DNA from 4 places in the Annamia dubia NIES-4383 genome. Region 1 is predicted to be linked to each of the others. Evidence: predicted binding sites of a transcription regulator. Region 1 holds the regulator's gene; each other region holds the start of a gene.
The links. Region 1 encodes NtcA, which controls nitrogen genes in cyanobacteria. Its sites were predicted from a motif close to TTTGTANCNNNNGNTACAAA; they were not measured.
Positions count from the first base shown of each region.

Region 2: the regulator NtcA is predicted to act here: its motif matches at 3,905-3,924, upstream of pirA (arginine synthesis PII-interacting regulator PirA).
Region 3: the regulator NtcA is predicted to act here: its motif matches at 6,080-6,099, upstream of gifA (glutamine synthetase inactivation factor IF7A).
Region 4: the regulator NtcA is predicted to act here: its motif matches at 6,297-6,316, upstream of Anndu_RS00435 (CmpA/NrtA family ABC transporter substrate-binding protein).

Region 1 covers NZ_AP025630.1:503,979-512,415, forward strand. The annotation lists gene Anndu_RS02470 (PAS domain S-box protein) at 1-4,598, shown strand, start outside; gene ntcA (global nitrogen regulator NtcA) at 4,609-5,286, opposite strand; gene fabI (enoyl-ACP reductase FabI) at 5,558-6,334, shown strand; rRNA gene Anndu_RS02485 (16S ribosomal RNA) at 6,801-8,286, shown strand; tRNA gene Anndu_RS02490 (tRNA-Ile) at 8,412-8,437, shown strand, end outside.
Region 2 covers NZ_AP025630.1:1,812,804-1,821,240, forward strand. The annotation lists gene Anndu_RS08265 (glycogen/starch/alpha-glucan phosphorylase) at 1-604, opposite strand, end outside; gene gloB (hydroxyacylglutathione hydrolase) at 866-1,642, opposite strand; gene Anndu_RS08275 (hypothetical protein) at 1,834-2,037, shown strand; gene Anndu_RS08280 (hypothetical protein) at 2,070-3,116, opposite strand; gene Anndu_RS08285 (Uma2 family endonuclease) at 3,235-3,864, shown strand; gene pirA (arginine synthesis PII-interacting regulator PirA) at 4,032-4,442, shown strand; gene cobM (precorrin-4 C(11)-methyltransferase) at 4,497-5,273, opposite strand; gene Anndu_RS08300 (glutaminyl-peptide cyclotransferase) at 5,285-6,130, opposite strand; gene Anndu_RS08305 (hypothetical protein) at 6,221-6,640, shown strand; gene Anndu_RS08310 (DUF5357 family protein) at 6,733-7,710, opposite strand; gene Anndu_RS08315 (hypothetical protein) at 7,788-8,309, opposite strand; gene Anndu_RS08320 (ABC transporter ATP-binding protein) at 8,362-8,437, shown strand, end outside.
Region 3 covers NZ_AP025630.1:1,245,390-1,253,826, reverse strand. The annotation lists gene Anndu_RS05675 (septal ring lytic transglycosylase RlpA family protein) at 1-497, opposite strand, end outside; gene Anndu_RS05670 (NAD(P)-dependent oxidoreductase) at 725-1,582, shown strand; gene Anndu_RS05665 (phycocyanobilin:ferredoxin oxidoreductase) at 1,813-2,574, shown strand; gene Anndu_RS05660 (Npun_F5560 family protein) at 2,745-3,293, shown strand; gene Anndu_RS05655 (hypothetical protein) at 3,286-3,999, shown strand; gene mltA (murein transglycosylase A) at 4,522-5,691, shown strand; gene gifA (glutamine synthetase inactivation factor IF7A) at 5,811-6,008, opposite strand; gene Anndu_RS05640 (YggT family protein) at 6,191-6,481, shown strand; gene Anndu_RS05635 (polysaccharide deacetylase family protein) at 6,549-7,580, shown strand; gene Anndu_RS05630 (hypothetical protein) at 7,684-8,058, opposite strand.
Region 4 covers NZ_AP025630.1:94,661-103,097, reverse strand. The annotation lists gene modB (molybdate ABC transporter permease subunit) at 1-1,187, shown strand, start outside; gene Anndu_RS00455 (molybdopterin oxidoreductase family protein) at 1,230-3,362, opposite strand; gene Anndu_RS00450 (nitrate reductase associated protein) at 3,604-4,056, shown strand; gene Anndu_RS00445 (molybdopterin molybdotransferase MoeA) at 4,091-5,272, shown strand; gene moaA (GTP 3',8-cyclase MoaA) at 5,342-6,277, shown strand; gene Anndu_RS00435 (CmpA/NrtA family ABC transporter substrate-binding protein) at 6,582-7,910, shown strand; gene ntrB (nitrate ABC transporter permease) at 8,200-8,437, shown strand, end outside.

The DNA of each region.
Region 1 (8,437 bases):
CCCAAGGTTTTAATTTAGAACAATTAAAAGTTCAGGATATTATGACTAATCCAGTTATTAGCTATTATCAAGATCAATTAACATCAATTACTCAATTAATTGACTTAATGGAAAGTTGTCAAATTTGTCATTTACCAATTTTAGATCATAATAATCAACCCATTACAGTGATTACTCCTGATAGTATTAGAAAAACTTTAAAAACTCCCGAACTTCTTAAAACTCGTTATGTTAATGAAGTTTTAAATAGTGAAGTTATTACGGCAAGAAAACAAGAACTATTAATTACGATTGTTAAATTAATGGTTGAATATCAAGTTGATTGTATTATCATCACGGAAAAAAATCAATTTAATCAACCTATTCCTGTTAGTATTATTACGGAAAAAGATATAGTTGAATTTCAAAAAAGAAGATTAGATTTTACAAAAATTAAAGTAGGGGAAGTAATGACAAATTGTTTCAATTTAACCTATCCCCATGAATCACTTTGGACAGTTCATCAAATGATGTTAGATCATCAACTTAGGCATTTAATCGTAGTAGATCAAAGCGGAATTTTAAAAGGATTGATCACACAAACTTCAATTTTACAAGCAATTAATCCTTTACAATTATATGAAATTATTAATAATTTACGGGAACAAGTTCAACAATTAACAATAGAAAAAAATCAATTATTAGAACAATTAAATCAAAATTTACAACAAAAAGTTGATCAACAACATAACATTTTACAAATTCAATCAAAACAGGAGAAACTATTATCTGATATTGCTTTCAGGATTCGTTCATCTTTAGATTTACAAACAATTTTACAAACCGCCGTTAATGAAGTTCACGAACTTTTAGGCACCGATCGAGTCTTAATTTATCGTTTTAAAGAAGATTGGTCAGGAGAAATTGTAGTGGAAGCTTTTAGTAAGCCTGAATATTCCGTAGTTAATCAAATTATTAGGGATTTATGTTTTGAAGAACAATGTACAAAACATAAATATAATTACGTTAAATGCAAAGCTATTTCTAACATTTATCAAGCCAATTTAAGTGATTGTTATATTAAATTTTTAGAAAAATTTAAGATCAAAGCAAATTTAGTTATTCCTATTATTATAGATGATAAATTATGGGGGTTATTAGTTGCGCATCAATGCGAGAAATTTCGTTATTGGTTAGTAGAAGAAATGGATTTTTTAGAAAATTTATCAATTCAGTTAACAATTGGCATTAAACAAGGGATGTTAATTGAACAATTACAACTGGCACAACAAGAATTAAAAATTAAATATGAACAGGAACACTTAAAATATGAAAAAAGTCAATTTATCCAAGCACAATTAAGTTATATTTTAGATGCTAGTCTCAATGAAATTTATGTCTTTAATCCTCAAACTTTTAAATTTGAATATGCTAATCAAGGAGCTTTAAAAAATTTAGGCTATGAGTTAGCAACCTTAAAGAATATGACCCCTTTTGAATTAACTCAAAATTTAACCATAGAGCAATTTGAAGCCAACATTAATTTATTAATTGACCAACAACAATCTATCGTTATTTTTGAGACAATTCATCAAAGAGCCGATCAAACTTCCTATCCCGTTGAAATTAATTTACAGTTAGTAAAAATTGGTGATGATAGGGTATTTTTAGCCATTGTTTTAGATATTACAGACAGGAAAGAAAAGGAAAAAGAATTACATAATTTTATTCAAAAATTAAATTATCATACTGATAATTCACCCCTAGCCACCATTGAATGGAGTTTAGGCTCAAAAGTAGCAAGATGGTCAAAACAAGCAGAAGTAATTTTTGGCTGGTCAGAACAAGAAGTTTTCAATAAAAATTGGAATGATTGGCATTTTGTTCATCAAGAAGATCTCAAATCCGTTGAAGAAATAATTACCAATTCATTAAATACAAATACCATTCATTTTATCTGTAATAATCGTAATTATACAAAAGATAATCGGCTGATTTATTGTCAATGGTATAACTCAATTTTAAGGGATCAATTTGGTCAAGTTGTCTCCATTCTTTCCCTTGTTCAAGATGTTACGGAAAAACAAAAAATTGAACAAGCTTTAATCGAAAGTGAACAAAAATTTAGGGAATTAGCTGAGAATATTAATCAGGTATTTTTCCTCACTGATTCTACTCGAAAAACGCTTTATATTTCCCCCGCCTATGAAAAAATTTGGGGTCAATCTTGTGAAAGTTTATATCAAAATTCTTTATCTTGGCTTGATTCTATTCATCCCGAAGATCGACTCACAGTTATTAACAATACACAAAATGGATTTGAAACTGGACAACAAATTAATCAAATTTATCGTATTATTAGACCTGATGGTAATATTCGTTGGATTCACGATCGCACTTTTCCCGTTTTCAATGAACAGGGACAACTTTATCGAGTGCCGGGCTATGCAGAGGATATAACTGAGCGTAAAGAGAGTGAAGAATTATTAAAACGCCAATTTGAAAAAGCCCTACTCTTAAGGAAAATTACCAATGAAATCCGTCAAAGTTTAGATCCTGAAACGGTTTTTCAAACTGCCGCTTCTGAATTAGGGAAAGTTTTTAAAAGTAATTATTGTACTATTTTTACCTATATTAATGATCCTGAACCTCATATTTTATGCGTATCTGAGTCTTTAAATGGAAATTATCCCTCTTTAATTGGTTTAAAAATAGCAGTTGAAGGCAATCCCCATTTACAACAAATTATCTCAGAAGATCGAGCAATTTGTGCTTCTAACGTCTATGATTGTCCTTTATTACAGCCAAAAAAAGAGTTTTTAGAGGCATTGGGAATTAAATCCTTATTAGCGATCGGGACTTTTTACCAAGGTCAGATCAACGGTGCGATCAGCTTGGATCAGTGTGATCGCTACCGTCATTGGACAGAAGATGAAATAGAATTATTAGAAGAAGTGGCCGCCCAGTTAGGCATTGCGATCGCCCAGTCAAAACTCTTAAAACAAGAAAAAATCCGTTTAGAGGAATTAGCCCTCAAAAATGAGGCTTTACAACAAGCCCGACAAGAAGCCGACAATGCCAACCGAGCTAAAAGTGAGTTTTTAGCCATGATGAGCCATGAAATTCGCACCCCCATGAATGGGGTGATCGGCATGACAAATTTATTATTAGACACCTCTTTAAGTGAACAACAACAGGATTTTGTGGAGACAATTCGTAATAGTGGAGACGCATTATTAACTATTATTAATGATATATTAGACCTATCAAAAATTGAATCAGGAAAACTAGAATTAGAGAAAAATCCTTTTAATTTACAAGATTGTATTGAAGGTGTTTTAGACTTATTTGCCCATCAGGCCGCCCAGAAAAAATTAGGCTTAGGTTATTATTGGGATTTTTCCATTCCTAAAATACTCATTGGAGATGTTACTAGAGTTCGCCAAATTTTAGTTAATTTAATTGGTAATTCCCTAAAATTTACCGAAAAAGGTGAAATTATTTTAGCTATTTCTAGCCCTAGTTGTAATCCTAATACCTGTGAATGTGAAATTAAATTTACCGTTAAAGATACAGGAATAGGTATATCTGAAGAAGGGCAAAATAAACTGTTTAAATCATTTTCTCAAGTTGACTCTGGCCGCAATCGAAAATACGAAGGGACAGGCTTAGGCTTGTCTATTAGTAAGCGTTTAGCAGAATTAATGGGTGGACAAATGTGGGTAGAAAGTGAACTAGGAAAAGGCTCAACTTTTTCCTTTACACTCATGAGTAAAATGAATTATTGTGAACAAGAAGTAACTTTTAATTCTGAAATTTTTAAGAATAAACAAATTTTATTTATCGGGGAAAATTCCCTCATTCGTAATTTAATTACTCAACAAATTGCAAAATTAGGTATGATTTATACTGAAACAAATACAGTTAATCAAGCCTTAGTAATTCTCGCTCAAAAACAAGATTTTGACGTAATTATTTTTGATTGTCAAGATTTTAGTTTAGACAATTTAGAGACAATCAAAACCATCAAAAATAGTCCTAAAACTTGCCATTTTCCTATTATTATTTTAAATGCTTTTACCCATCTTTCAGATTCAATAAAATCTCAACTAAATTTAAAATATATTTTAACTCAACCAATTAAACAATCTAACCTTTATGAAATTTTCTTACAAATATTCAACGTCAATCAAACTCAAAACTCTTTAAATTCTTCTTTTGTTGCGACTATTTCTGAGGAAAACAATTATAATTTAAAAATATTAGTAGCAGAAGATAACAAAGTAAATCAGAAAGTTATTTTATTAACACTCAATAAACTCGGCTATTCAGGGCAAATAGTAGGTAATGGATTAGAAGTAATTAACGCTTTACAAAAACAATCCTACGATTTAATCTTAATGGATATGCAAATGCCTGAAATGGACGGCTTAGAAGCTACTCGTTGGATTCGTGAACATTTTGACGATTCAACTCAACCTTATATTATTGCCATGACGGCCAATGCGATGGAAAGCGATCACCAAATTTGTTTAGAGGCCGGAATGAATGACTATCTCAGTAAACCTCTTAAAATAGAGGCTTTAAAAGAAGCTTTATTAAAGATTATTAACTATTAATTAGGGTTTATTAAGTAAACTGTTGACTTAAAGCCACCGGATTATGAACTGTTATTTTCTTCTTATAAATAGAAATCATATTATCCTGCCTTAGATCCCCTAATAACCTTGTCACCGTGACACGGGTAGAGCCAATGGCCTCAGCGATCGCCTGATGAGACAACTTTAAATCAATGCGGATCCCCTCATTGGTGGGAATGCCGAAATCACGACATAAAATTAATAAAAAACTCACCAAACGTGATCCCATATCCCGATGGGCTAATGTTTCAATCATCATTTCCGTCTGTAAAATCCGAGAAGACAACCCCTTTAACATCAACATAGATAACTCAGGATGTTCATTTAAAGCCTTTTCCACATGATCGATCGGCGCCGATAACAACTCCACTGGAGTAAAAGCCACCGCATGATAAAAGCGATCGGATCTTTGCCCCGTCACCAAAGACAACACCCCAAACACACTATTTTCCCGCAATAAAGCCACAGTAATCTCCTCCCCCGCCTCATACACTCTCGATAACTTAACCGCCCCCTTCATCAAAAAATAAACCTTTTCCGCCGGATCCCCCGGAAAAAAAATCGTTTTACCACGCTCATAAAATTCCACCACCGGAGGATAACCACCACTACTGATTTGACGAAAAACCGTTTCTAAAGTTGTTTCTGAAATTACTGAAAGACTCATGGGGATTCACTCAAAAACTGGAAAAATTAAATAAAAAATCAAAAAATTATTTTTTAGCTATCTTAAACTAGCATTTACAAAATAACAAGATATGCGCCATTTTTGCTTAAAAATACTGATCAAAAAATAACAAACTTAAGCTACTATCCACTGCTCCCAATCCCCAAAAAACCTTTCAATCCCTAAATTCGATTGCTATTGACAAAACAATGATAAAATTCTACTCACCATCCTAACAAAAAACATTATTTTTTTTCATTATATAAAAACTATGTTAGATTTAACCGGAAAAAATGCCCTTGTCACAGGCATTGCCAACAACCGCTCCATCGCTTGGGGCATAGCCCAACAACTCCATCAAGCTGGGGCTAATATTGGAGTCACCTATTTACCAGACGAAAAAGGACGCTTTGCCAAAAAAGTAGGAGAATTAGTAGAACCCCTTAAGCCTACAGTCTTCTTACCCTGTGACGTTCAAAACGATCAACAAATAGCCGAAACCTTTACCGAAATTGGCAAAATTTGGGATAAAATTGACATCCTGATCCACTGTCTAGCCTTTGCCAACAAAGACGACTTAACCGGAGAATTTATTAACACCAGCCGAGAAGGATTTAAAACCGCCCTAGACATCAGTAGTTACTCCCTTACCAGCCTCAGCAAAGCCGCCGTTCCCCTTATGACAGAAGGCGGGAGCATCGTCACCCTATCCTATTTAGGGGGAGTCAAAGTGATCCCCAACTATAATGTTATGGGTGTAGCCAAAGCCGCCCTAGAAATGAGCGTACGTTACCTTGCCTCAGAACTAGGCCCTAAAAACATTAGAGTTAACGCCATCTCAGCAGGCCCGATCCGCACCCTAGCCTCATCAGCCGTTGGAGGTATCTTAGATATGATCCACCATGTAGAAGCAACCGCACCCCTTCGCAGAACAGTTACCCAACTAGAAGTAGGTAACACCGCCACCTTTTTAAGTAGCGATCTAGCCAGTGGCATCACCGGACAAATAATTTATGTAGATAGTGGCTACGAAATAATGGGAATGTAAAACCCAATCAGATAAATTAACTTGCCCCAAGCTGAAATTGACTTGTATCAGATTTCAGCTTTTTTTTGTTTCATCGCACAACCAAAAAAATTTTCTAAAAAATTTTAAAACCCTATATTGCTTATAAATCAAGCTTTTTAACCACAAGCTTACCTAACAAATAAAAAAAATATTCTCAAAAAAAAGGAAAAAAGAGGAAGAAAAAGCTTGAAAGGCTTACACAGAGACAGAAAAAAGAAATTTGTCAAAAGTGTTGACAAAACCAAAGAGGTAGGCTATATTGATAAATGCGCGGTTGAGAGAGACAAACGAAGCCGAGCGCACCGAACCTAGACAAATCAATATATTGAAAACTTATTACTAGCCCTTAGTCAAACTAATTTAACAAAAAACTTGACTAAAGTCAAATTAAAAAAAGAGCTTAACAACTCAAACCAAAAACTAAACTTAAGAAATTAATTTAGTTAAAATGGAGAGTTTGATCCTGGCTCAGAACGAACGCTGGCGGCATGCCTAACACATGCAAGTCGAACGAGACCTTCGGGTCTAGTGGCGCACGGGTGCGTAACACGTGGGAATCTGCCCTTTGCTTCGGAATAACAGTTAGAAATGACTGCTAATACCGGATGATGTCGAAAGACCAAAGATTTATCGGCAAAGGATGAGCCCGCGTAGGATTAGGTAGTTGGTGGGGTAAAGGCCTACCAAGCCGACGATCCTTAGCTGGTCTGAGAGGATGATCAGCCACACTGGGACTGAGACACGGCCCAGACTCCTACGGGAGGCAGCAGTGGGGAATATTGGACAATGGGCGAAAGCCTGATCCAGCAATGCCGCGTGAGTGATGAAGGCCTTAGGGTTGTAAAGCTCTTTTACCAGGGAAGATTCTGACGGTACTTAAGGAAGAAGCATCGGCTAACTCCGTGCCAGCAGCCGCGGTAATACGGAGGATGCAAGCGTTATCCGGAATCATTGGGCGTAAAGAGTCCGTAGGTGGTTAGACAAGTCTGCTGTCAAAGGATGAGGCTTAACCTCATAAAGGCAGTGGAAACTGTAAAACTAGAGTGCGGTAGGGGTAGAGGGAATTCCCAGTGTAGCGGTGAAATGCGTAGAGATTGGGAAGAACACCAGTGGCGAAAGCGCTCTACTGGGCCGAAACTGACACTGAGGGACGAAAGCTAGGGGAGCGAAAGGGATTAGATACCCCTGTAGTCCTAGCGGTAAACGATGGAAACTAGGCGTAGGCTGTATCAAATCAGACTGTGCCGAAGCTAACGCGTTAAGTTATCCGCCTGGGGAGTACGGTCGCAAGATTAAAACTCAAAGGAATTGACGGGGGCCTGCACAAGCGGTGGAGCATGTGGTTTAATTCGAAGCAACGCGAAGAACCTTACCAAGACTTGACATCCGATGAATTTCTCTGAAAGGAGAAAGTGCCTTAGGGAGCATCGTGACAGGTGGTGCATGGCTGTCGTCAGCTCGTGTCGTGAGATGTTGGGTTAAGTCCCGCAACGAGCGCAACCCTCGTCCTTAGTTGCCATCATTAAGTTGGGAACTCTAAGGAGACCGCCGGGGAGAACTCGGAGGAAGGTGGGGATGACGTCAAGTCAGCATGCCCCTTACGTCTTGGGCGACACACGTACTACAATGGTAGGGACAAAGGGTAGCCAACTTGAGAAAGTGAGCGAATCTCAGCAAACCCTACCTCAGTTCAGATTGCAGACTGCAACTCGTCTGCATGAAGGAGGAATCGCTAGTAATCGCAGGTCAGCATACTGCGGTGAATCCGTTCCCGGGCCTTGTACACACCGCCCGTCACACCATGGAAGTTGACCACGCCCGAAGTCGTTACTCTAACCGAAAGGAGGAGGATGCCGAAGGCAGGGCCAATGACTGGGGTGAAGTCGTAACAAGGTAGCCGTACCGGAAGGTGTGGCTGGATCACCTCCTTAAAAGGAGACCTCTTGTCAGGGAAAAGTAAGAAAGCTAGAACTGACAACAAAACAAAGGTCAGGCAAGGGCAGTAATCAAGTTTTCAATAGATTAGGTCGGCAGATTAGGTCGGGTACGACCAAAGGGGCTATTAGCTCAGGTGGTTAGAGC
Region 2 (8,437 bases), 1.3 Mb from region 1:
GTTTAATTTCCACCGTATCTTCATAGCGGGGGATCTCCCAGACATTACCCAAACGTAACCATTTATCAGGTAATTCTACCTGCCAACCGCCTTGAATAATTTGATGGAAAATACCGAACTCGTAACGAATACCATAACCGATGGCCGGTATTTCTAAACTGGCCAAAGAGTCGAGAAAACAGGCCGCTAAACGTCCTAAACCTCCATTTCCTAAGCCCGGATCATGTTCTTGTTCTAATAACTCATCTAAGTCTAAGCCAGACTCTTGAACGGCTTGACGCACTTCTTCATAGAGATCTAAGTTAATTAAACTATTACCTAAATGTCGTCCCATTAAAAACTCAGCACTTAGATAACAGACTTTTTTAACATTCTTTTCCTTGTAGGTTTTTTGGGTTTCGATCCAACGGTATAACAGCCGATCTCGGATCATATAGGCAAGGGCAATATAATAATCTTCTAAAGTTGCGATCGATTCATATTTGCCCTGTAAAAAGAACAGATGATCCGCAAAGGCACGTTTTAAGGTTTCGATGCTTGTACCAGTGCGATCGTTTTCGATTTTAATTTTGATGTACTCATCAGGAGAAATAGTTGTACTCATTTATTTAACCTTTATTGTTGCTATTGAATTATATACCATTAGTATTGCCTATCATTTTAAGGAATGATGATTACAAAATTGTAATTTTTATTAATTATGTTAAGAATTGATGATTTTTGGTTATTTTAGTTACAGACGAGGTTTTTTCATTCAATAATTTTGACGATGGACATTTTCAATGACTTTTTTTATTGTTAATTGTCCATCGTCTAGTTATTAATCAATCGGTAAATTAATAATTTCGATATATTGCTCAAAGTATTATACAAAAATATCTTTTTTACCCCGAATACGAGCAAAAGTTCTCACGGGATCACTGATCCCCATTGCCTCCTGTAAAGCAGGATGATCCCATCTCAAAAAAGGATTAGTTTCTTTTTCAACCCCCAAAATAGAAGGAATAGTAGCCTCATTATTAGCTCTTAATTCTTCTATTTCTTTAGCTCTTTTTTGTAAATCTTGATTCTGAGGATCTACCGTTAGAGCGAATTTTAAATTTCCTAAAGTATATTCATGGGAGCACCAAACCCTTGTTTGATCAGGTAAAGCCCTCAATTTACTTAAAGAATTAACCATCTGTTCCGGCGTTCCCTCAAATAAACGGCCACAGCCCCCTGCGAATAGGGTATCACCACAAAATAATTCACCCATATTTTCTGAGTTTGTAGGAGGAAAATAATAGGCTATATGTCCTTTTGTATGTCCGGGAACAAAATAAACTTGCGCTTTATAATCACCAAATTCAACAATATCACCTTCTTTTAAAAAGTAAGTTTGTCCTGGTATTCTGCCTTGATCCTGTTCTGAAGCATAAATTTTAAGATTAGGATAATGTTTAATTAAAGTATTATTACCCCCCACATGATCACCATGATGATGGGTATTAAAAATCGCTATTAAATCAGCTTTTAAGGTGTTTAAATAGTTTAAAACTGGTTGAGCTTCTGCCGGATCCACCACGGCCGCAATATTTTTTTGTGAATCATAAAGTAAAAAGATATAATTGTCAGAAAGGGCGTTTATTCTAATAATTTCCATGTAATTTATCTCCTTTTTATTTAATTATTATTATTGCTATAATGAATAAAAAATAGGGTTATTGACTTGAGAAATGAAAATAAATTTTCTTCAAAAAGAGAACTATTTTACTGAGATAGCCATACCATATCCCTATATAATAATCATACCTTAATTTGCCAACACTAACTAATTAATTTAGGTTAAATATTATGAATAATAATGAACAAAAAAGTTCTATTCTTTCCATCGAAACAATTGTTAAAAGAATTTTGGATGATGGTTGTTTAACTCGTCGAGAATATTTTGAGTTAGTCACCTTTTTTTTATCCGATCTATCTGTGACGGAAAAGGAAAGATTTTATATTAATCAATTATTAGATGAATTACAATTAGGTCATCTTGATTTTGTCTAAAGTATTAACTATCAACTATCAATGATTAACGATTAATTAGCAATTAGAATCATCTCATTTCCCACCACTGGACTCCGAGCTAATAAATCACCATTTTTGTTTAATATTTCTAACTTTTTAAAGTCAAGAAACTCGGCCTTATTCAACATTTTGTTACTTAATTTTTGTCGTTCAGAAAAATTAATTTCTTGCCAATTTTCTGTAACAATAATTTGTAACCTACTTTTGGTAAAATCAGCTTTAATTGAGAAAATTAAACCTTCTGCATATTGATTTGTTAAACTTGCCACTTGATTTTTAATACCTGTAATTAACTTTTGTTCAGGGGTTAATTTAGGCTTAGGTTGTTCAACTTCTTTAATCGGAATTGGTGCTTTTGGCTCGGTTAATTCAGAAGGAGTTTTAATTACTTCAATCGGCTCATTATTGGGTTGAGAAATTTCGATTGGTTCTTGAATTTCTTGGTTAGGAAGTTCTGTGATAACGGGGGAATTATCCTGATTATCTGGTAATAATAAGACAGAAGTTAACAAAATTAAAACGATTAAACCGCTCATAATTCCCGTTAACCCCCAGTCAGAAATTTGATCATTAATTTTACTAGGTAAATAAGCCCGAATTTTTAATAAAAATCGATCCCACCATTTTAAAACTTTACTAAAACTAGGTAAAATTTGATCTAATCCTTTTTTGGGAATTTCCCTCGAAAACTCCCCATTAATTACTTCTTCTGTTTTTAATTCAATTGTTAGTTGTTTTTGCTCATCTTGTTGATCATTAACTAATAAAATAGGCTCAATTAATCTTTCTTCTTTGAGCAAATTTTCCTCTATATAAGAGGGCGTTTCCACTATAACTTCAGCTTCAGAAATCTCATTTAAAGACTGTGCCAAATTTTGCGCCGTAGTTAATAATTCTTGACAGGATTCTAACGGCAATTTAATGTTATAATATTGTGTCTGTAATTGACTAATCACACCTTCAAGTTTGACAATTGTTTCTTTTAAGACGATAATTGCTTCAGCTTGGGGAGAAGGAAAATTCGGATCAGCCGAATAATTTTGATTTTGTTCTGACATCTTTAACCCTTATCATTAATAAATTATTAAGAGCATTTTAAAATTAAAAGGCTCACTCTATTATATAATGTAATTCAAAGTTAAACCTTGTGATCTTTTTTATTGATTTAATGCCACTATGACCTTATCTTTTTTTTCTGAACAACGTATTTTAATACAAAATGTTAGTTGGCAACTATTGGAAAATTTAGTGGCAGAATTAGGAGAAAGTAGAACCACAAGAATCACCTATTATAAAGGACAGTTGGAAATTATGACTCCACGCTGGAAACATGAAGTTTATCATCGTTTATTAGATCGTTGTATTCAAATTATTGTTGAAGAATTAGAATTAGATTTATGGCTAGGTGGGGCGACAATGTTACAACGCTCTCACATGACTGTGGCAAAAGAACCAGACTCTTTTTATTATATTCAAAATGTCAAATTAATGCGGGATAAAAATGATTTAGATTTAACAAAAGATCCCCCTCCAGATTTAGTTTTAGATGTGGATCTTAGCAATAGTAGTAATATTAATCAATTGATTTTATATGCGGATTTAGATATACCTGAAGTTTGGCGCTATTCTATGTCAAAATTGCGTTTTTATCAACTCAATCATGGAGCTTATGTTGAATGTGGAAATTCTCCTTTATTTGACTTTTTAACGCCTCAAAATGTTCAAGAATTTTTAGAAAATTGCGAAACTAAAGGTATTAATTATGCTTCTCGACAATTGAGACAATGGATCAATTCTGTTTTGTGATTAATCCCAATTGTTAAGAAAAAATATATTTTTTTTACATAATGTGACAATTGATACAGAATTTATGTCATAATAAAAATAGGCATCGAATTTGCGGATCGATGTTTTAAAAAATCTATTTTACAAACAAAATAAAAATTTAATTTATAGCAATCAGAGGTAAAAAAATGAATTTATCTTATCGTGGGGTTAAATACGATGAAACTCCTCTAGTTTTTGATGTAATCGAGGGTGAACAAATCGGACAATATAGAGGTCATAAGATTACATATCAATACCCTCGTCATTTAGTTCAACTCCAGCCTAAGATTTTACAATATCGTGGAGCGGTTTATCAGACCCAATCCCATCCTCTCAATGAAGTAGACTCACAAAACTCCGAAAAAACACAAAACTGTGTTTGTTCGTTGGCACAAGCATCATCAAGAAAGCCAAAAGTGACAACTACAGCCCAGATCCATTTAGAAAATTTGCGTCAAAACTTAGAAAGACGTTTACAAGTGGCAAAATCTAAAGGTGATGAGGATTTAATTGATTTATTAGAAAGAGAATATCAACAATTGGCACAAGTTTGTTAAACTCACCTCTAACTACTCTCCCCGTTAAGGGGGGAGTTTTTTTCTAATAATTGATTAAGAACGAAATAAATGAGAATAATCGGGATTATATAATTGAGATCTAATGAATTGATCAGTTTCATTCATCAATTTTAAAGCGGGACTAATTAAATATAAAGTAGTACGAAATAAATTATTTTCATGGGTAATTTTGGCCATTTGTGTTAAAGAAACAAGTAAAATTTTTTCATCTTTCCACCCTAAACGATAACAAATTGCAACGGGAGTATCAGGGGGATAATGTAATAATAATTGTTGTTGTGCTTCGTCAACATGACGAGCGGATAAATATAAACAAATAGTAGCTTGATGGGCGGCTAAACTGGCTAAATTTTCAGTTTCTGGCACAGCAGAAGCATTACCAGTAATGCGGGTTAAAATGATAGTTTGAACTAAATTTGGAACGGTTAATTCTGTAGATAATTTAGCGGCCGCCTCTTGAAAAACGCTAATTCCGGGTATTAATTCAAAGGGAATATAGGCTTGTTTTAATTTTTGTATTTGTTCATTAATAGCACTATATAAACTCAAATCTCCCGAATGTAAACGGGCAACAATTAAATTATTTTTGACAGATTCAACCATCAAAGGGATAATTTCTTCTAAGGTTTGATCTACCGTTGGAATAATTTTTGCATTGGGTTTAATTCCTTGTAAAATTTGTTCAGGAATTAAAGAATTAGCATAAAAAATAACATCAGCTTGGGCGATAATTTTAGAGGCTTTTATTGTTAATAAATCTGGATCGCCCGGCCCCACTCCAATTAGATAAACAGCAGGTTTTAAATTCATAAAAATAATCCCTAATTATTTAATTTAATTTCATATAAATTAGACCATAATTTTCCCGTAATATAAAGATGATTATTTTCAGGATTATAGGCAATTCCATTTAATACATTATCGCTTAAATCGGGTTCTCGATCAACCAATTGTTTAAAATCTAAAAATCCTTTTACTTCTCCAGTTTCGGGATTAATTCTAATAATTTTATCTGTTAACCAAACATTAGCAAAAATTTCGCCATTAATATATTCTAATTCATTGATTCTTCTAATATAACGATTTTGATAATTAACTTTAATTGTTTTAACTTCAGTAAAAGTTTCTGGATCAAGAAAATATAAATTTTCACTGCCATCACTCATAATTAAATATTGATTATCATGAGTAATACCCCAGCCCTCAGTCGGATAGGAAAATTCACCTATTTTTTCAAAAGTTTCTAAATTATAAATAAATCCTTTTTGTGAACGCCAAGTAAGTTGAATAATTTTATTATTAAAAATTGTAATTCCTTCTCCAAAATATTCTTCAGGTAAACTATATTTTTGTAAAATTTCTCCTGTTTCTAGGTTAACTTTTCTCACGGAAGATTGACCATTTAAACCCGTACCTTCATATAAAAAATTATTATCATAAATTAAACCTTGGGTAAAAGCTTGAGGATCGTGGGGATAGGTATTAATAATTTGATAATCAGTTTCTTTATTAATAATTTCTGAAGGATTTGGTGGAGTTTGATTCATTGTTTCTTGATTAGTATTTTGAGGATTTAAAATAGCGCTTTGCTCTTGATTGCTACATTGGGAAGCCCCTAAAATGATACTAAAACAAAGACAAGTTAAAATAAAAAAACTTTTTTTCATTAGATCGGATTATTTTGAGAATTTTACTATTAATGATATAATCAAATTTAACATATTTTGCAAAATTTTTGACTAAAGTTTACATTAATTATGAAACCTAAATTTAAAAATATTTTAGCTTATGAACAAGCTCAATTGTTAATGCAACCAATTTTTATTAGAATTATAGATAATATTCGTAAACAATTAGATAACTCCACATGGAAAGGAACTTATCAAGAATTAAGTGAACCTTTCCCTCAATATCAATTATTATTAACAAAAAATGATCAAACTATTACTTTAGATATTTGGGAGTTATGTTATCAAATTTGTTTTATTAATTTTAATAGTAAAGTGATGGAATTACAACAACATATTGCCGAAAGAAATGGTAGTAAAATTGAAGAAATACAAGAGGTTGAAATAGATCTTAATTTGATTTATGATAATCAAGTTAATTGGCTTAAAATTGAAGAAAAAACTTCTGATTTAATTAATCAAATTTTTAAGAATATAGAAAATATATAATTATTACTTAACAGTTTTTTATTAATTTTCAATCCTCTACTTTTAAGTAGAGGTAATTATTAATTATTAAACTGAAAATTGGATTAATAATGTTATTGTAAATATTTATTATTTACTTTCCAACCTTGGATTTTAGTGGGTTCACATTGAAATTGAGTTGTAGTTAATTCGGGTTCATCAGGGGAGAAAATAAGGGGTTGTAAAAGACAATTTTTTTCACAAAAATACTCTTTTTCTTTAAATTTAGGGCCTTGCCAAATTGCCAATAAATTAATATTATAGCCAAAATCTGACTGTTCAATTTTAATTTTTAACTTCCAAAAAGTATCTTCCATAATAGAAGAATTTGTATCAATAATTTGTTTTTTTATTTGCTGAATAATATCGGTAGAAACCGCATTATCAATCCATTTTTGGGTAATAAACCATTGTTTATTATTTAATTGATTATCTAAATTTAATTGAATTTGTTTTAGCCAATAATTACCTCTCGGATAATTTTGAGTTTGAAGATTAATAATTAAAGAACTTTGACTAAAATCAGCTAATAAAGTGGGATATTGAGTTGCCCAATTATTAAAAACAAAATAAACTTGTAACCAACAACTTAACATTAAATGAACTCCTCCAATTAAAATAACTTTTAAACGATGTTTTTCTTCTACTCCATGAAACTTAAAGTTTTTGTCTATAAAATATGGAAAAATGGCAATAAAACTAGCAAGAATTGGCAACAAAATCAATCCTAATTGATGAGGTAATTGTGAAATATTACCAAAGATAAATAAACAAATTAAACTACTGATCAGCCATGATCTAAAAAACAAATTTTTTTGAACTGAAAGCCAACTTAAGCCAATAATAAGAAATAAAAAACTAAAATTAGCAATTAAATTGGGTACAAAAGTAATTTTTCTAATGCCATTAACATAATGAAAACCAAAAGATAAAAGGGCAAAACTTAACGAAATAAGACTTAATAAAATAAAAGTTTGCCAAGAATAAACTTGGGGTGGCTTAATAATTTGTTTAACAAATATTGGCCAAGATTTATTTTTTTGCTCTGACACTTTAATTTAAGTAATAATTAATAATGGATAATTAACCCATAGGTGATAGCTAACAAATGACCAATAATCAATGACTTTTAAATATTTCTGATCTGGGCTAAAAATAAAATAATAATTGTGCTTAAATAACTATAGAGATTAGCCATAATAATCGTTAATAGTTTTTTAGCGTTATTTTCACTGATAATATTAACAAAAAAATCATATAATTCATGTTCTCCATTTTGTTTAATTAAAATTAACTTAGTAGCCCAATTAAAACTGAAAAATTCAAGGGTAACTACCATGACAAAATTAAATAAAATAAAGCTAATTACAAAAGCTAAAACTTCATCTATTAAAGATAAATCGCTAATTTTACCTAAAATTGTATAACTAATAAATTGTAATTTTAAGGGAAATTGTCTTGATAATAACCAATTAATAAATAACCAAAAAATCCAATTTAAAAAATAGGAAATAAAATTAATTAAAAAAGATAATTCTATACTTTTTTGACGATTAATTTTAAATTTTAAGTTAAACAGATAAGCTTCAATTATAACTGTTAATAACATGGTTAAAATTTGCAATAAAATTAACTGTAATGGTATAATCATGGTGGTTAAAATATTAACAATTTGTAATTTATTTAATTAAAATTAAAAGTAAATGACTACAAATCAAAATTCTATAAATCACAATTCTAACTTATTATTAGAAGCCAAAGGAATGTTTAAAAATTTTG
Region 3 (8,437 bases), 740 kb from region 1:
TAATCTTGTAGAGGGGAATTGATGTTAGGGGGATCAAATTTTGGATCGCCTTGATGATAGGATAAGTAGGCAAGAGGTTCAATTTTTGCAGTTAATTGATTGTGATCTCTTTGGGAAATAGCAGAGGGTTTAATCGAACTCACAATTAAATCAACTTCAGGTGGAGATTGTTTAGCAATAGAAACGGCATATAGTTCAGTCTTAAATAAATTTTGAAAAATTAATAACCAATTAAAATTATGGCTGTAAAAATAATTTTGAACAAGGGTTGAATCATCATTTTTTTGATCATTTGACCTAGACGAAGACTGACTAAAGATAGGTTTTAAACCAGAATTATGATATTGAGAAGTTAATTGACAAAAAGGGTTTTGTTGATTATTTTTTTGTTGATGAAATAAATCATCAATTGAAGATGCCGCTTTGACTAAATCTTGGGGGATCACCAGTATCAAACTGAACCAAGAAAAAAGCCAAGCTATTTTGAAAAAAGACATATTTTTAAATTATACGATTTGCTCGAAACATTAAAAAACAGCTTAAACTAATTGATCCCCATTATATACCCATCGGGGATCAATGAACAATAAATTTATTAAATAACTCAAATAATCAGTAATAATTAATAAGTATCGCTCTTTTCTTACTCTTGATTTGTTTAGAGGTGAGTTATTATGATATTATTGATCAATAGTTAATAATAATTAAAATAATTAATTAAATTATGAAAATTGGTATTTTAGGTACGGGCTTAATGGGCGCTCCCCTTGCCCTGAGACTCTTGACAAATAATTATTCTGTGATTGCTTATAATCGTACTTTTGAAAAATTATTACCTCTAAAAGAAGCGGGAATAGAGGTATTTTCATCCCCTGAAATTGTTATTAATCAAGGGAATATTTTAATTTTAATGTTAACTGATGAATCAGCCATTAATGAAGTTTTAGCATTAGATAAAAACGAGCAAAATTTAATAGAAAAAACAGTTATCCAAATGGGAACAATTGCCCCAGATCAAAGTAGAAATATTGCTCAAAAAGTAATAAAAAAAGGTGGAGAATATTTAGAAGCACCAGTTTTAGGAAGTATTCCTGAAGCTAAAAATGGGACTTTATTATTAATGGTAGGAGCAACAGAAATCCAGTTTAAAAAACATTTAAACTTATTCAAAAGTTTTTCTCAAGAACCAGAATTAATAGGTGAAGTTGGTCAAGCTTCTGCTTTAAAATTAGCTCTTAATCAATTAATTTCTGGCCTTACTTCTGCCTTTGGTTTAAGTTTAGCTTTAATTGAAAAAGAAGGGGTTAAAGTTGAACAATTTATGAATATTTTAAGACAGAGTGCTTTATATGCCCCTACTTTTGATAAAAAATTAAATCGAATGTTAGAAGGTAATTTTAGTAATCCTAATTTTCCAACTAAACATTTATTAAAAGATACGGAACTTTTCTTAAATCAAGCTCAATCTTTGGGGTTAAATATTGATAGTTTAACAGGAATCAAAAGTTTAATTATTAAGGCAATGGCCTTAGGTTTACAAGATGATGATTATTGCTCTATTTATAAAGCGATTAAGAATTAATTATCTGTTTTAAGCTCACCCGTTGCATTGTAGGAGATCATTTTTTTTGATTATTAAATAAAAAATTCTAAAAAATAGATCAGTTCAATTTATTGAACAATTTATGTTAGCAATTCAACAATTGTCCATTGTCAACCCCCAATTGATAATGTAATTAATTGTAACAATTTAAAATTAACGATCGCTTTGCTTATAAGATCAGACAATGTAAAATATATTAAACATCCCCAATGTTAACGATCGAAAAACTCAACAATTCCGCCGTTTATCAAGATTTACACCCCATGATCCGCCAATTAGCCGATCTGATTATTTCAGCTTGGCAAGAATATTTAGACTTAGCCCCCTACCATCTACCCGAAGGTTTAGGATATGTGGAAGGCAAGTTAGAAGGAGAAAGATTGAAAATTGAAAACCGTTGTTATCAAAGTCAAAATTTCCGCAAAATGCACCTAGAATTGGCAAAAGTGGGGCAAAGTTTAGATATTTTACATTGTGTGATGTTTCCTCACCCTCAATACGGTTTACCCATGTTTGGCTGTGATATTGTGGCCGGTAAGGCCGGTGTCAGCGCGGCGATCGTTGATCTTTCCCCCACTAATGCTCAAAAAATTTTAGCCCACAATTATCAAAATGCCCTCGCTTCTCTAACTAAAACAGAATTTTCCCAAATTCGAGAGCTACCCGAATGGGCTGATATTTTCTCCCCTTTTTGTCTATTTATTCGCCCCGCCAATGACACCGAAGAAACTCAATTTTTAAAATATGTGGAAACAATCTTAAAAGTTCATTGTCAAGAAGCAGTCAAAAGCCCGGCCTTATCAGAAGATCAAACATTAGAATATATAGCCGGACAACGCTATTATTGTACCCAACAACAACAAAATGATAAAACTCGCCGTGTTTTAGAAAAAGCTTTTGGCACACAATGGACAGAAATTTATATGAATAAAGTCTTATTCGATTTGCCCCCAGAATTAGAAAATCAATAAAAACAACAGCAAAGGTCAATAAAATTAAATTAATCGCTAAAATGAAATTAATCTTTTCTCGATTAAGCCCCCTCTTATGGTAAATTAACCTCAGTAGGGCAAAATTATAGAATTGATTAACTTAATCTTTTATTATTTCCCAACCCTCAAGCTTAAGAGGAGTCGTTATTGTGATCCAAACCGATAGCCAAAAATTACAAACTTTGCAAATGGAAACTTCTCGTTTGCGTGAGGAGTTACAATTGCGCGATCAACTGGTACAACAGTTATCCCAAGAGTTATTTCGACTGGTCAAAGGCAATGCTAATTTTATGCCCATGCCTGAAGTTTCCCAACGTAATCAAGAAGAAACTCGTTTACTACGGGAACAATTACAGCAAGTGGAACAACAGGTAAAATTCTATCAGGAACAAATTTCCCAACGGGATACTGATATTTACCAATTACGTCAATCAGTACAAGAATTAACCGATCGCAGCCGGATGTTAGAACAGGTAGTACAAGAATTACCCAGTATTTATCGCCGGAAATTTGCCGAAAGAATGGCACCAGTCAAAGAGAAGGTGGAACAATTACAACGTGAAAACCGCCAACTCCATGCGGAATTACAAAGTGTAAGTTATCGTCTGGCGGTGAAAAATCGTCGTAGTAATTCAAAAATTGAATTACCTAGTTTTGCCCATCTACCCACCCCTATTCCGACATTCGGAAATGCCTAAAGTCCTTTTAATTGTTAATGCCAAAATTAATGAATATGGTGAGATCATCCCTGCTTCGGTTGCTACAGCAAGGATGATCGACTCATTACGCAAAGCCATCGCCCTTCATTCTGTCCAAGATTTAGAATTGGAGGTAGTTTCTAATGCAGTATTATGGTCAAATCACGGTAAATTGCCTCTTAAACTTCGCAAAAGTGAGTTGATTTATTGTCCTTTAACGATCGATTTACCGGAAAAATTTGAATTTCCCGCTAAAAGTATTTTTCAAACCTGTCAAAATGTGGACAATCTTCGACAATGGGTTGAAGAAAATTTAGGTTTATGGATTAGTAGTCGAAAAACAAAATCAGGCGATCTATGGCTACCGATTATTTTAACGAAAAAAGGGCCTATTTATGGTGAGGTGATAGGGGAAGATGTGATGCCCAATAGTTATACTCAGCCTGTTGATTTATCCGACAAAAAACGCCAATCTTTATATCAATTAGGGTTTCAATTATTGGATCATTTTAATGCTCCCCCATCGGTCTATTTATTACAATTTGCTTTTTTCAAAGATCAAATCGTTTTCGATCGCCTGTGGCCTTTCCCTGCCGCCCCTGCGATCGCCAGTTTAGGAGTACAAAAACCCGATTTATTTATCTGTCATTGGCATTGTTTAACCGATCAACCGATCTTAGATCTGATTATTGAAGATTTAAAATAAACCGCAATCATTGTTTGGGTTATTCAACAATTATCAACTGATAAGGGTAATTTTCTATAATTTTAATAAGTTAATCTTATTATATATAAACCAAAAATAAGAAATAATCATTGAAAATTCGCAAAAGTAATTTGCTTAACAAAACTTCATTAAGTTGAGAGTCTGGAAAGCCTTATGTAATGGCAAAAAATGTTAAGCAATTTTTCAACCCCCTTGACGAAATTACGCCTTTTCAGGTACAATTAGGCCAATTATCCAAAGGCTGTCTACCGTTTAAAATCAAAAAATTTACATAAGTTAATCAATTACTTTACAAAAGTTTACACAGTCTCACTGAATTAAATTGTTGTTATAATCGGAACGTATTTCAGCGACTTAAAGTTAAACAATTTATTCGGTTATTTTGATTTTATTAAAATTTATTAAAAGTTAATTTAAAGAAATAATTATAATTAACAATCATAAACCTATACTTACAATAAATATATAATTATAAAATTATTAAATATTTAACCAAAATATATGATAAAAAGATTGTTAACGGCTTTTACTCTGGGTTTAGCCTTAGCCGTTGCCCCCATTTCCGTAGGGTTTACCCAAACCAATCAACCAGTTTTAGAAAAAATTGATTTTAGTGAGGCTCTTAATCTGGGTTTGGATGAACAAATTTGGGGGTTAAATGGGTTTAACTCAGATCGACAGGCTTTATTAAACGCAATTAATCATAGTTTAACTTACCTTAATAGTAATAAAGCTCAACAAGATTACCAAAATTATCCCATTGAAGGCATAACTTTAGATAGAGTTAAACGGTCTTTACTCAGATTTCAAGAATTATTACTCAATAATAATAATCCTCAAACTTTTCAAGAAACTGTGACAAGGGAATTTGAACTATATCAATCCGTTGGCCGTGATCAACAAGGGACAGTGGCATTTACAGGTTATTTTGAGCCTGAATATCATGGTAGTTTAGTGAGAACAGACGAATTTCGTTATCCTCTCTATCGCCGCCCTTGGGCTTTAGATCGGTGGCCTAATCATCCCACAAGGGCGGAAATTGAAGGGGAAGACGGTTTATTGGGAGCTTTAAGTCCATTAAGAGGCTATGAATTAATTTGGTTAAATGACCGTCTGTCAGCTTATTTAGTTCAAGTACAGGGATCAGCTAGAATTATCTTACCAGATGGGCGCATCATGACGGTGGGTTTTGCCGGAAATACTGATTATCCCTATACCAGTTTAGGTAAAGAATTAATTAATGATGGTATAATTCCGGCTGATGAAATGTCTTTACCTCGTTTAATTCAATATTTTCAAGAAAATCCAGACGCTTTAAATACTTATATCCCTCGGAATAATCGTTTTATCTTTTTTGAGGAAACTTTTGGTAGTCCTGCCAGAGGTAGTTTAGGAGTACCAGTTACCCCAGAAAGAAGTATCGCTACGGATAAATCAATCATGCCCCCCGGCGCGATCGCCGTGATCCATACCCAAATACCCTACCAAACTGTAACGGGAGAATTAGAAAATCGGTTAGTCAGTCGTTACGTTTTAGATCAAGATACAGGCAGTGCGATCACAGGTGCGGGAAGGGTGGATATTTTCTTAGGAAGTGGAGACTTAGCCGGAGAAAGGGCTGGTTTGATTGATTGGACTGGCCAGTTGTATTATTTATTATTAAAAGAATAGGCACTCCCCAACTTGGGAATACCTATTTTTTTCAAAAAGATTCAAAATAAATTTTTATATTTAATTTTTAGTTTGTTCTCTTATGATTAAAAGGGATTTCATAAAAGTAAAAGAAAACTCTAGCTTAAGGAAGCATGACTACGATCGTATGAGTCGGCCGCATTCGCATAAGGTTTTCCTTGAATATTGCCCCAATATTCAGCGTCAACTTCCAAACCAATAGATTTAGCCGTACGGCCTAACATTGATTGTTGACGATTTTTGATCAACTGATGATGACGCATCATTAAGGCGCGGGCTTGTTGTTGAGTATTCATAATTTTGTCCCTCCGAATTGCTTATTTTCAATTTATTTTTTCCGTTTGCTTATTTATATATATAACAAATTTTTGTATCAATTGCTACAATTATCTAAAATTGTTACAAAACTTCATATCTCCCTAAGTAAAAGATGTACAATCAGAAAAATCAAAGTTAATTATATCTATTTCCCTTATCTATGAATCTTCTAGCGATCGCATCTTTTACCATTAGTGTTATCTTAGGATTATTAACCTTATTATTTATTTTTCGCATTGTTTTAACTTGGTATCCTCAAATCGAATTAACTCGTTTTCCTTGGAATGTGGTTTATCTTCCCACTGAGCCGTTTTTAGTACCTACTCGTAAAATTATTACGCCCCTTGGTGGTGTGGATATTACTCCCATTGTGTGGGTAGGGCTTGTAACTTTAATCAGAGAAATTCTGTTAGGGCAACAAGGTTTATTAACAATGGCAATGTATAAGTAATAAATAATAAGTAATAAATAATAAGTAGTAAGTAGAATTAGTCCTCCTCTCGTCAACTATTTATAATATGAAAGATCAAAATCCTTTTCCTTTTTCTTCAGCAACGATCGCCACTACCATCATTGCTTTAGTAGTGGTAGGAGGATTATTTTCCCTAAATCGAGTTTCCGTCAAAAATCAAAAATTAATTGAAGAAAAACAAACAGAAATTAGTAAAATAGAAAGTTCTAATCAAACTCAACCCCCCCAAATTCAACCCTTGAATAATCAAGATCTGGTTGATATGAAACCGCAAAGAACTGATAATAATTCTAATAATATAGCACCCACTACTGAGCCTTTACCCTATTATCCAGATCAAGTTAATCAATCTAATCCAAAAACACAGTCAAAACCTCCGGCCATCAACCCTTCTGCTAATTATATAGATATTGGCTGGTCAACTGCTCAAAATTGGGTAGCCAAAATGCCTGAAAATTCCATCGCTTTAACCTTTGATGATGGGCCTAATCCCGAATATACGCCTCAAATTTTAGATATTTTAAAGAAACATCAGATCAAAGCCACTTTTTTTCTAGTGGGAAAAAGAGTACAAGCCCGTTGCGATCTGGTACGGAGAATTGTGGCAGAAGGTCATGAAATCGCTAATCATAGCTATACCCATCCCTTTTTAACCAAACTTTCCCCGGCCGCCCAAAAAGAAGAAATGGAAAAAACTCAACAAGTGATTAATAATTGTGTTGGTTTTCGCCCCCTGTGGCTACGCACACCCTACGGCGATCAAAGTGAGGCCATCCTTAAAATTGCCCATGAAGTAGGCTTAAATACCGTTCTTTGGAGTATTGATACGCAAGATTGGAATAAAGAAAGTAGTGCCGAAAAAATTACCAATAGTGCGTTACAATCTAATGGTCAAGATATAATTTTAATGCACGATTCAACGGAAAGTACAGTGGACTATAGCCATCAATTTCAACATTCTCAAGCCGCTAAAACTCGTGAGGCAACCATTAAAGCCCTTGACCCGATGATTGAAGAAATGGAAAGAAGAAATTTAAAATTTGTGACGATTAGTGAGGCTTTTTTGTCTTCTAACTAATTAAAATCTGATATAAAATAGTAAAAAAATAAGGAGTAAAATTAATACTCCTTACTTTTTCATTTTATGACTAATCAGATTTTTAAAACCTATGTGGGTTCGGTTATTGAAGTATCTCACAAGTGAGAGGACAAGCCGCATATACTGAGGTATAAAGAGGACTAGCAGAGCCATTTAACCATCTTAACCAACTGACATCTTGAGGATTGATTCCTTTAATGGTTAAAATAGCCGCACCTACAAAGATTGACAATAAACTACCACCAATGAGCATTCCTGCCACAATTAACACTCCACTCATGGATAACACCGATTGCAAAACTAAGGCCGATAAACAACCAATGGTTGTTAAAATTACCACAATCGGAAATCCTACGACTAAAAAGCAAACTGTTAAGGTAAAACTCCAAATTAAAAAACTTTTAAATGTCCCAAAATTATACCCTTGTTCCCAAACGGGTTGTTGAGCTACTTGCATATACGTTTCCTCCAAAAATTTTTGTTAAAGACAACAACAATTAAAGAAAATTAATCTTTCTTTTTGACTTAATTTTTAACAATCTTTTGTTTAGTATTAACAGGATATTTGTACATAAGTTTAAATACCTAAACTAATTCATAATTTTATTAAAAATGAGTCAAGGAAAGATTGATTAAACAACAATTAAAGATGAAATAGCAAGTGATTTATTAAGCCCAGAAAAAGCTGATTTGATTAAATCTGACCCAATCTCTAATTGTCTGATTGGAAGCATCAGATCTATTTTTTCAGATTTGCTTCTTCTGAATTAACTACACCTGAATTAACTACACATTTATTAAAGTAATGTAATTTTTGTTTAAGGCTGAATCAAATT
Region 4 (8,437 bases), 410 kb from region 1:
GTCACGGTTTATTTATTAATATCAAAAAACATTATGATGACTTTAGTTTAGATGTTAATTTTGACAATAATCAAGAGTCATTAGGCTTACTTGGAGCATCGGGATCGGGTAAAACCATGACTCTACGCTGTATTGCGGGATTAGAAACCCCCGATAGTGGTATAATTAGTATCAATGGTCAAGTTTGGTTTGATTCTCAACTAAAAATTAATCTTCCTTCCCGTCAACGGCCAGTTGGTTTTGTCTTTCAAAATTATGCTCTTTTTCCCCATCTTACAGTCCGTCAAAATATTGCTTTTGCGGTGCAGAATTTACCCCTAAAAGAGCAAAAACAACGGGTTGACCTCAAAATTGCCCAAATGCAGTTACAAGAGCTAGAAAACCGTTATCCTGCCCAACTTTCGGGGGGACAACAACAACGGGTAGCCCTAGCCAGAGCTTTAGTGATTGAGCCTGAAATATTACTCTTAGATGAGCCTTTCTCCTCCCTTGATACTCAATTACGCAGTCAAATGGAAAAAACTCTCCTCGAAATTCTTACATTTTATCAGGGAATTGTGTTAATGGTATCCCATAATTTAGACGAAATTTATCGTATTTGTCAAAATATTCTAGTTATTGCTGAGGGTAAAGTCTTAACCTACGGTAATAAAGAGAAAATTTTTCAACAACCGGAGATTTATGAAGTAGCTCGTTTAACCGGATGTAAAAATTTTTCCTCTATTCATATTCTCTCTGATAATGAGGTAAAAGCTTTAGATTGGGATTGTAAAATGTTTATCAACACAATTAACTCTAAAAATACTACCCATATTGGTATTCATGCTCATCAATTATTATTTGAAGAATTAGAGGCATTAAAATTTAAACTAAAAACAAGCGATAATTATAGTTTATTTTTAGAGGAATTAGAAAATTCTAATGAAAGTAAAAACTTATCCTCTCAAAACCTACAAATTTTAGAAAAAAAATACCCTAATACTTTTCCCTGTTGGCTTGTGCAAAGTAGTGAAACTCCTCACCAGATAACACTTTATCTTAAACTCCATCATCCTCCCTCTCATTATTATGATTATCACTTTCAAGTAGAATTATTTAAAGAAAATTGGCAATTATTAAAGAAATTTCCTTTTCCTTGGCATTTACGATTAGACCCCCAAAAGCTCTTTTTAGTAGAACAAATTTAACTGTTTTTTTCTATATAAAATGTAATTTAAAAACAGTTAAATTTATGGAGATTTTACCTTTAAAAGTTTCACGGCACAGGCCTTTAACTCTGGCTGTTTTGAGTCTGGACAGGCGATCGCATGGGTAAGGGCGTTAGCTTCTGCCTGATCTGCCCATAAATAACCCCAGTGCATCGGTACAAAAATCGTTCCGGGGGCGATCGCTTTGGTAATCTGGACTTTAAAACGGGCTTTACCCCTACGGGATCGCACTTCCACCATTTCACCCTCTCCTAAATCCAATTTTAAGGCATCCTTGGGATGAATCTCTAATAAAGGCTCTGGGTGCATTTTCTGGATTTTTTCAATTCTACCCGTGCGAGTCATGGTGTGCCAATGACCATATAACCTCCCTGTGGTTAAAACAAAGGGATATTGAGGATCAGGCACTTCCGCTAAACCCTTGGCGTGATAGGTGGCAAAATTGGCTCGGCGATCGCTCGTATTAAACTCAAAATCAGTATATAATCTTTTTCCATACTTATCTTTTACTGGATCACTCCCTTTTGGGAAAGGCCATTGAATCGCACCATGTTCCGCTAAAATCTCATGACTTAAGCCCGATAGATCACAAGGGCGATCCTCTGTTAGCTGGACAAATTCCTCATAAACCTCACTAGCACTCTGAAAATTAAAATATTTTTCATAACCCAGTCTTTTACCCACCTCTGCAAAAATTTCCCAGTCGGCTTTAGCTTGATGAGGAGGCTCTTTAATTTTAGGGCAATAGGTCACAACACGCTCAGAATTAGTCATTGTTCCTGCTTTTTCGCTCCATTGTGCCGCAGGGAGTAATAAATGGGCAAAATCAGCGGTTTCGGTGGGAAAATAAGCGTCTTGATAGATGGTGAAAGGAGATTTTAAGAGGGCTTTTTTGGTACGTTCCAGATCAGGCATACTAACAGCCGGATTAGTGGCCGCAATCCACAATAAGCCCACTTCCCCCCTTTCTAAGCCTGTGATCATACTCCATACATCTTTGCCGACAAAAGGCGAAATCGCCCCAGAAGGTAAACCCCAGAAGCTTTCTACTTCTTGGCGGTGTTGCTCGTTTATGACACTACGATAACCGGGTAAAAGTTGTGCCAAACCTCCGGCTTCTCTACCTCCCATCGCATTAGGTTGACCAGTTAAAGAAAATGCTCCCGCTCCGGCTTTCCCAATGTTGGCCGTCATTAAATGAAGATTAATTAAAGTCCTAACTTTAGCAGTACCTTCAGAGGATTGATTTAAACCCATAGACCATAAAGAGAGGACATTTTTTGATTCTCCCCAATAACGGGCTACTTTTTCTAATTCTTCAACGGTAATTCCACATTGTTCGGCTACTTTTTCAGGGGTATAATGGCTCACAATTTCAGCATATTCAGAAAAATTATTTGTATATTTATCAATGAATTGTTGATTAATTAATTGCCATTTAATTAATAAATAAGCTATCCCATTAAATAAATTAATATCTGTTCCGGGTTTAATAGCCAAATGTAGATCAGCGACTTGGGCGGTGGGGGTAGATCTGGGATCTACCACAATCAGTTTAACCTCTGGATTTTTCTTGTGATAAGCCCTAAAACGATTAAAGACGATCGGGTGACAATCGGCGGTATTAGTACCCACTAAAAACGCACAATCAGTTAACTCTAAATCCTCATAACAACAAGGAGGCCCATCCGAGCCAAAACTTTGCAAATATCCGGCAACGGCGGAAGACATACATAAACGGGAGTTAGCATCAAAATTATTTGTACCTAAACAGCCTTTGAGCAACTTTTGGGCAATATAATAATCTTCGGTTTGAAATTGCCCTGAGCCATACATACAGAGCGCATCAGCCCCCATTGTCTTTTTAACTAACTCAATGCGCTTTACAATCAGATTAAAAGCATAATCCCAACTAATAGGCTCAAAAGGCTGACTTAAACTTTGGCGCATCATGGGATATTCTAAACGAGATTGGTTGATCGCCTCGTTAACTGTTGCCCCCTTAACGCAAACTTTGCCCTGACTGGAAGGATGAGAGCGATCGCCCATCACTTTACCAAGGGCATTGACTCCCCCATTTGGGGGGGGATCACCAACTTCTAAGCCACAGCCAACACCACAATAAGGGCAAACAGTTTTCGTCATTTCAGTTATCAATATTTCAGTTATTAATTATCATTTATTAGTTAATTTTACTGCTTAATGGCGTTTTTAAAAACTAATTAATTTTATTTAGGGTATTTTAAATTTTTAACCTTTTATTTAGACTAAATCTTTAAAATCTAAAAAATTGTAGCAAAATATACAAAATTTCGGGATTAAAAAAATGTTTATTGAAAAATAGTTAACAATTTTGTTATTATCAGAAAATTAGTAATTTTAAGCAATAAAAAACATGAGTCATTATTTTCAATTTGAAGCGGATTTCGTTGAATCTTTACGTTGTATTCCCATGGAAGTTAGATTAAAATTAGATACTTGTGGCATTAAATTAAAACTTAATCATTGGCATCAATTTAATCTTGAAGAAAGGGAAAAATTAGTTAATTTACCTTGTAATACTCAGACTGAAATAAATGATTATCATGATTTTTTACAGAATTTAATTATTAATAAAACAGGCTCTCCTGCTAAAGAATTAATAATAGAAAATTCTCCACTTTGGTTAAATAAAAATCAGATTCCTGAGCAAGTGCAAAATAAAGCAAAAGAATTTAATTTGATGATTAATCTTAATCAATGGCAAAATTTAACCGATCTTCAGCGTTTTGCTTTGATTAAATTAAGTCTTTCAGGACATGAAAATAACAATTTTTTCCCTGCCTTAAAAGAATTTAATTTGATTTAATTAAGTTAAAATATTTTAATTATTAAAAATAGAAATGATTACTGTTACTGAAGCCGCCGAAATTATTAAAAATAATTTACCTAATTTTGGTGAAACAATTATTAATTTAGATCAATTAAAAGCTGGAATTTTAACTGAAGCGATCGCCGCCGATCGAGCCTATCCCCCTGCTCACCGTGTGATGATGGATGGTATCCTCATTTCATGGTTAACCTATCAACAAGGCTGTCGAAAATTTAAGATATTAGGCACAGTGGCGGCCGGAGAGCCTCCCCTTCCCCTTACTGATCCCCAAGGTTGTTATGAAATTATGACAGGAGCAGTTTTAACTGATACTGAGGATTTAGGCGATTTAGTTATACCCTATGAAGCCGTAGAAATTAAAGAGGGTTATGCTCACATAATAGAGGAGCAAGAGCGTTCTCAATTTGAGAATATTCATTTAAAAGGCTCAGATTGCCCCCAAAATCAATTAATTATCGAGCCTAATTTAAGACTTAATGGAGCGCGTTGGGGTATCGTGGCATCAATGGGAAAAACAGAGGTAAAATGTCTTAAAAAACCCCGAATTAATATTATTTCTACGGGGGATGAATTAGTCGAAGTTAAGCAAATTCCCCAATCATATCAAGTCAGACGCTCTAATATTTATGCTTTAAAAGCATCCTTAAAACAACATAATTTTGAGGAGATATTTTTAACCCATCTTAATGATGATCAAGAAGCCATTATTAATCATTATCAAAAAGCAACTTTAAACTATGATATTTTAATATATTCTGGGGGAGTTTCTAAGGGCAAATTTGATTATTTACCTTCTATATGGGAAAAATTAGGTGTTACTAAATATATTCATGGAGTGGCACAAAGACCCGGAAAACCGTTATGGTTTGGGGTAGATCATCATCATCAAACTGTTATTTTTGGCTTACCCGGTAATCCGATTTCTAGTTTAGTTTGTTTACATCGTTATTTAATAAAAACTCCTCCAATTTATGCCCAGTTAACAGAAGATTTTACCTTTAAAAAAGACTTAACTTATTTTCTTCCTGTTAAATTAAATTATACCCCTTTAGGAATAATCAAAGCCGAGCCAATAGCTGTTAAAAATTCAGGGGAATTTATTGCTTTAGCTAATAGTGATGGTTTTCTGGAATTACCCCAATTTCAATCTTATTTTAAAGCGGGACAATCTTTTCCTTTTTATGCTTGGTAATTAATAATTAATAATTGATAGTTGATAATTAATAATGACCAATAAATAATAACTAATAACCAATAACCGATGTTAATAGATAAATATAATCGTCAAATTCGCAAATTAAGGGTTTCTTTAACAGATCAATGTAATTTACGTTGTCATTATTGTATGCCCTTAGATGCTCAATTTATGGAGAAAAAAAATTATTTACAAGTAGATGAATATTATGAGATCATTAAAGAATTAATTGATTTTGGTTTAGAAGAAATAAGATTAACAGGAGGAGAGCCTTTATTGCGTCAAAATTTTGCTGAAATTATCCAAAAATTAAGCACTTTAAACTTAAAAAAAATCGGTTTAACCACCAATGGCATTATCTTAGATCGTTATTTGGAATTATTATTAGATTGTGGAATTGTTAACGTAAATATTAGTTTAGATAGTTTAAATCCGATTACTTTTAAACAGATTACTTATGGTAATTATTTAACTAAAATTAAAGAAAATATTAGTTTAGCAAAAAAACAAGGTTTTGCTATTAAAATTAATACCGTTATGATGAAAGGAATTAATGATCATGAAGTATTTGATTTTATAGAATATGCTAAAGAATTAAAAATTGAAGTGCGATTTTTAGAATTAATGCGTATTGGTTATGCTTGTGGGCAACAAAAAGATCAATTTATTAGTGCAGAAACTTTATTAAATAAAATTAAAGAAAAATATCAGTTAATTCCTATCAATTCAGCCTTAGATTCTACTTCCTTTAATTTTATTACTAATTGTGGTGCTAAAATCGGTTTTATTGCTTCAGAATCTCAACCATTTTGTGGTAATTGCTCACGGTGGAGATTGTCTGTAGATGGGATTTTAAGAGCTTGTTTATTAAAAGATGAAGGTTTATCTATTCGTAATCTTAAAGCCGATCAAAGATTAGAAATTTATCAACAATTATTAGGCATGAAACCTTATTTAAGACCTCCAGAAGTTACTCATTTAATGTATAAAATTGGCGGTTAAATTGGTATATTTCATTCAATTTGTAACAAAAAATACATTTAACCAAAAAATTTAAGCGGTTTAATTGCAAAATTTTTAAATAAGCCTCTATTAATATTCCCTTAAGGTTTTCGAGCAATTGTATTTTACATAACAAAATGTTTTGTTACATAAAATACAATTGCTAAATGATAAACATTGTTAAATAGCTACATCAAAATTTACAAAAAATAACACCAATGCTCAAATCTTTTGGTTTTAAGGCAAGGTAGTCAACTGTAATTAATGATTTTTCACTATTTTGTAAAATAAAAAAATATATTTTATGTCTAATTTATCTCGAAGAAAATTTATTTTAACTGCTGGAGCGGCGGCGGCCGGAACTTTTATTCTACATGGTTGTACTGGTGGCACAACCAACCAAACTCCCACCACCGCACCCACTACCGCCCCAAATTCTAATATTGCTCCCGAAAATGCGCCTGAAGTAACTAATGTTAAGCTTGGCTTTATTGCCCTAACTGACTCCGCTCCCCTCGTTATCGCTAAAGAAAAGGGTTTATTTGATAAATATGGGATGACAGGGGTAGAAATTTTAAAACAAGCATCCTGGCCTGTAACTAGAGATAATTTAGAGTTAGGCTCTAGTGGCGGTGGTATTGATGGGGCGCACATTTTAAGCCCGATGCCCTATTTAATGACTTTAGGCACTATCACCAAAACTAAACAGCCTGTGCCGATGTATATTTTAGCAAGATTAAATACTAATGGTCAGGCTATTTCCATCGCTAATACCTACAAAGATTTAAAAATAGGCACTGATAGCGCTCCTTTAAAAGACGTTTTTGCCAAAGCTAAAGCCGGAGGTAAAGAGTTAAAATGTGCGGTCACTTTTCCGGGTGGTACTCATGATCTCTGGATGCGTTACTGGTTAGCGGCCGGCGGTATTGACCCAAATAAGGATGTTTCCGTTATTCCCGTTCCCCCTCCCCAAATGGTGCAAAATATGAAAGTAGGCAATATGGAGGCTTTCTGCGTGGGTGAACCTTGGAATGCTCAATTAGTTAACCAACAGGCGGGTTATACAGCCTTCGTAACTGGTGAATTATGGAAAGATCACCCTGAAAAATGTTTAAGTTTGCGCAAAGATTGGGTAGACAAAAATCCTAAAGCGGCTAAAGCTCTTTTAATGGCAGTATTAGAGGCTCAACAATGGTGTGATAATCCTCAGAATATTGACGAAATGTGTCAGATCGTTTCTCAAGATAAGTGGTTTAAAGTGCCTGTTAAAGATATTGTAGAGCGTTCTAAGGGTAATATTGACTACGGTACAGGCAAAACGGTACAAGCCTTCCCCGAAGCGATGAAATTCTGGAAAGATAACGCTTCCTATCCCTTCAAGAGTCATGATCTTTGGTTTTTAACGGAAGAAATACGTTGGGGCTATATTCCCGCTACTACTGATACTAAAGCTTTAGTAGATCAAGTTAATAAGGAAGACTTATGGAAAGAGGCGGCCAAGGCGTTAAAAGTGCCTGATGCCGAAATTCCCACCAGCACTTCAAGGGGTGTAGAAACTTTCTTTGATGGAGTTAAATTTGATCCTGAAAACCCTAAAGCTTATTTAGATAGTTTAAAGATTAAAAAAGCTTAACAATTGACAATTGACATTGGACAATTGACAATGACCTAGCCCTAAAGTGAAAGAATTGAAAATACGGAAAAAGTTTTCATTTTTTCCTCTTAAAAGAGGAGGTTTTTAACCTAATTAACCAATTGTCAATTGATAATTAGTTATTGGTTATTAGTTATTTGTAAATTCAATAAACCGCCTTGAAATTGATTTCAAGCCTAATAATTACCGTAAACTAAAGTTAACTATTAATTATCAATTATTAACTATTAATTATCAATTCTCAATTCTCAATTTTAAATTAAAAATTATGACTGGAAGAATATCAAAACGCTACAACAAACCAAACTTATTCGATACATTATTAAAATCGAAAAAAACTAGAAAAATTGTTGCTCCTATCATCGCAATTATTATTCTTTTAGGAATTTGGCAAATGTTATGTTCAGGAGAAAATCCTAATTTACCTGCCCCCTTAACCGTCTTAAAAGAGACTTGGCAACCCTATATTATTAATCCTTTTTATAATAATGGTGGCACAGATGTGG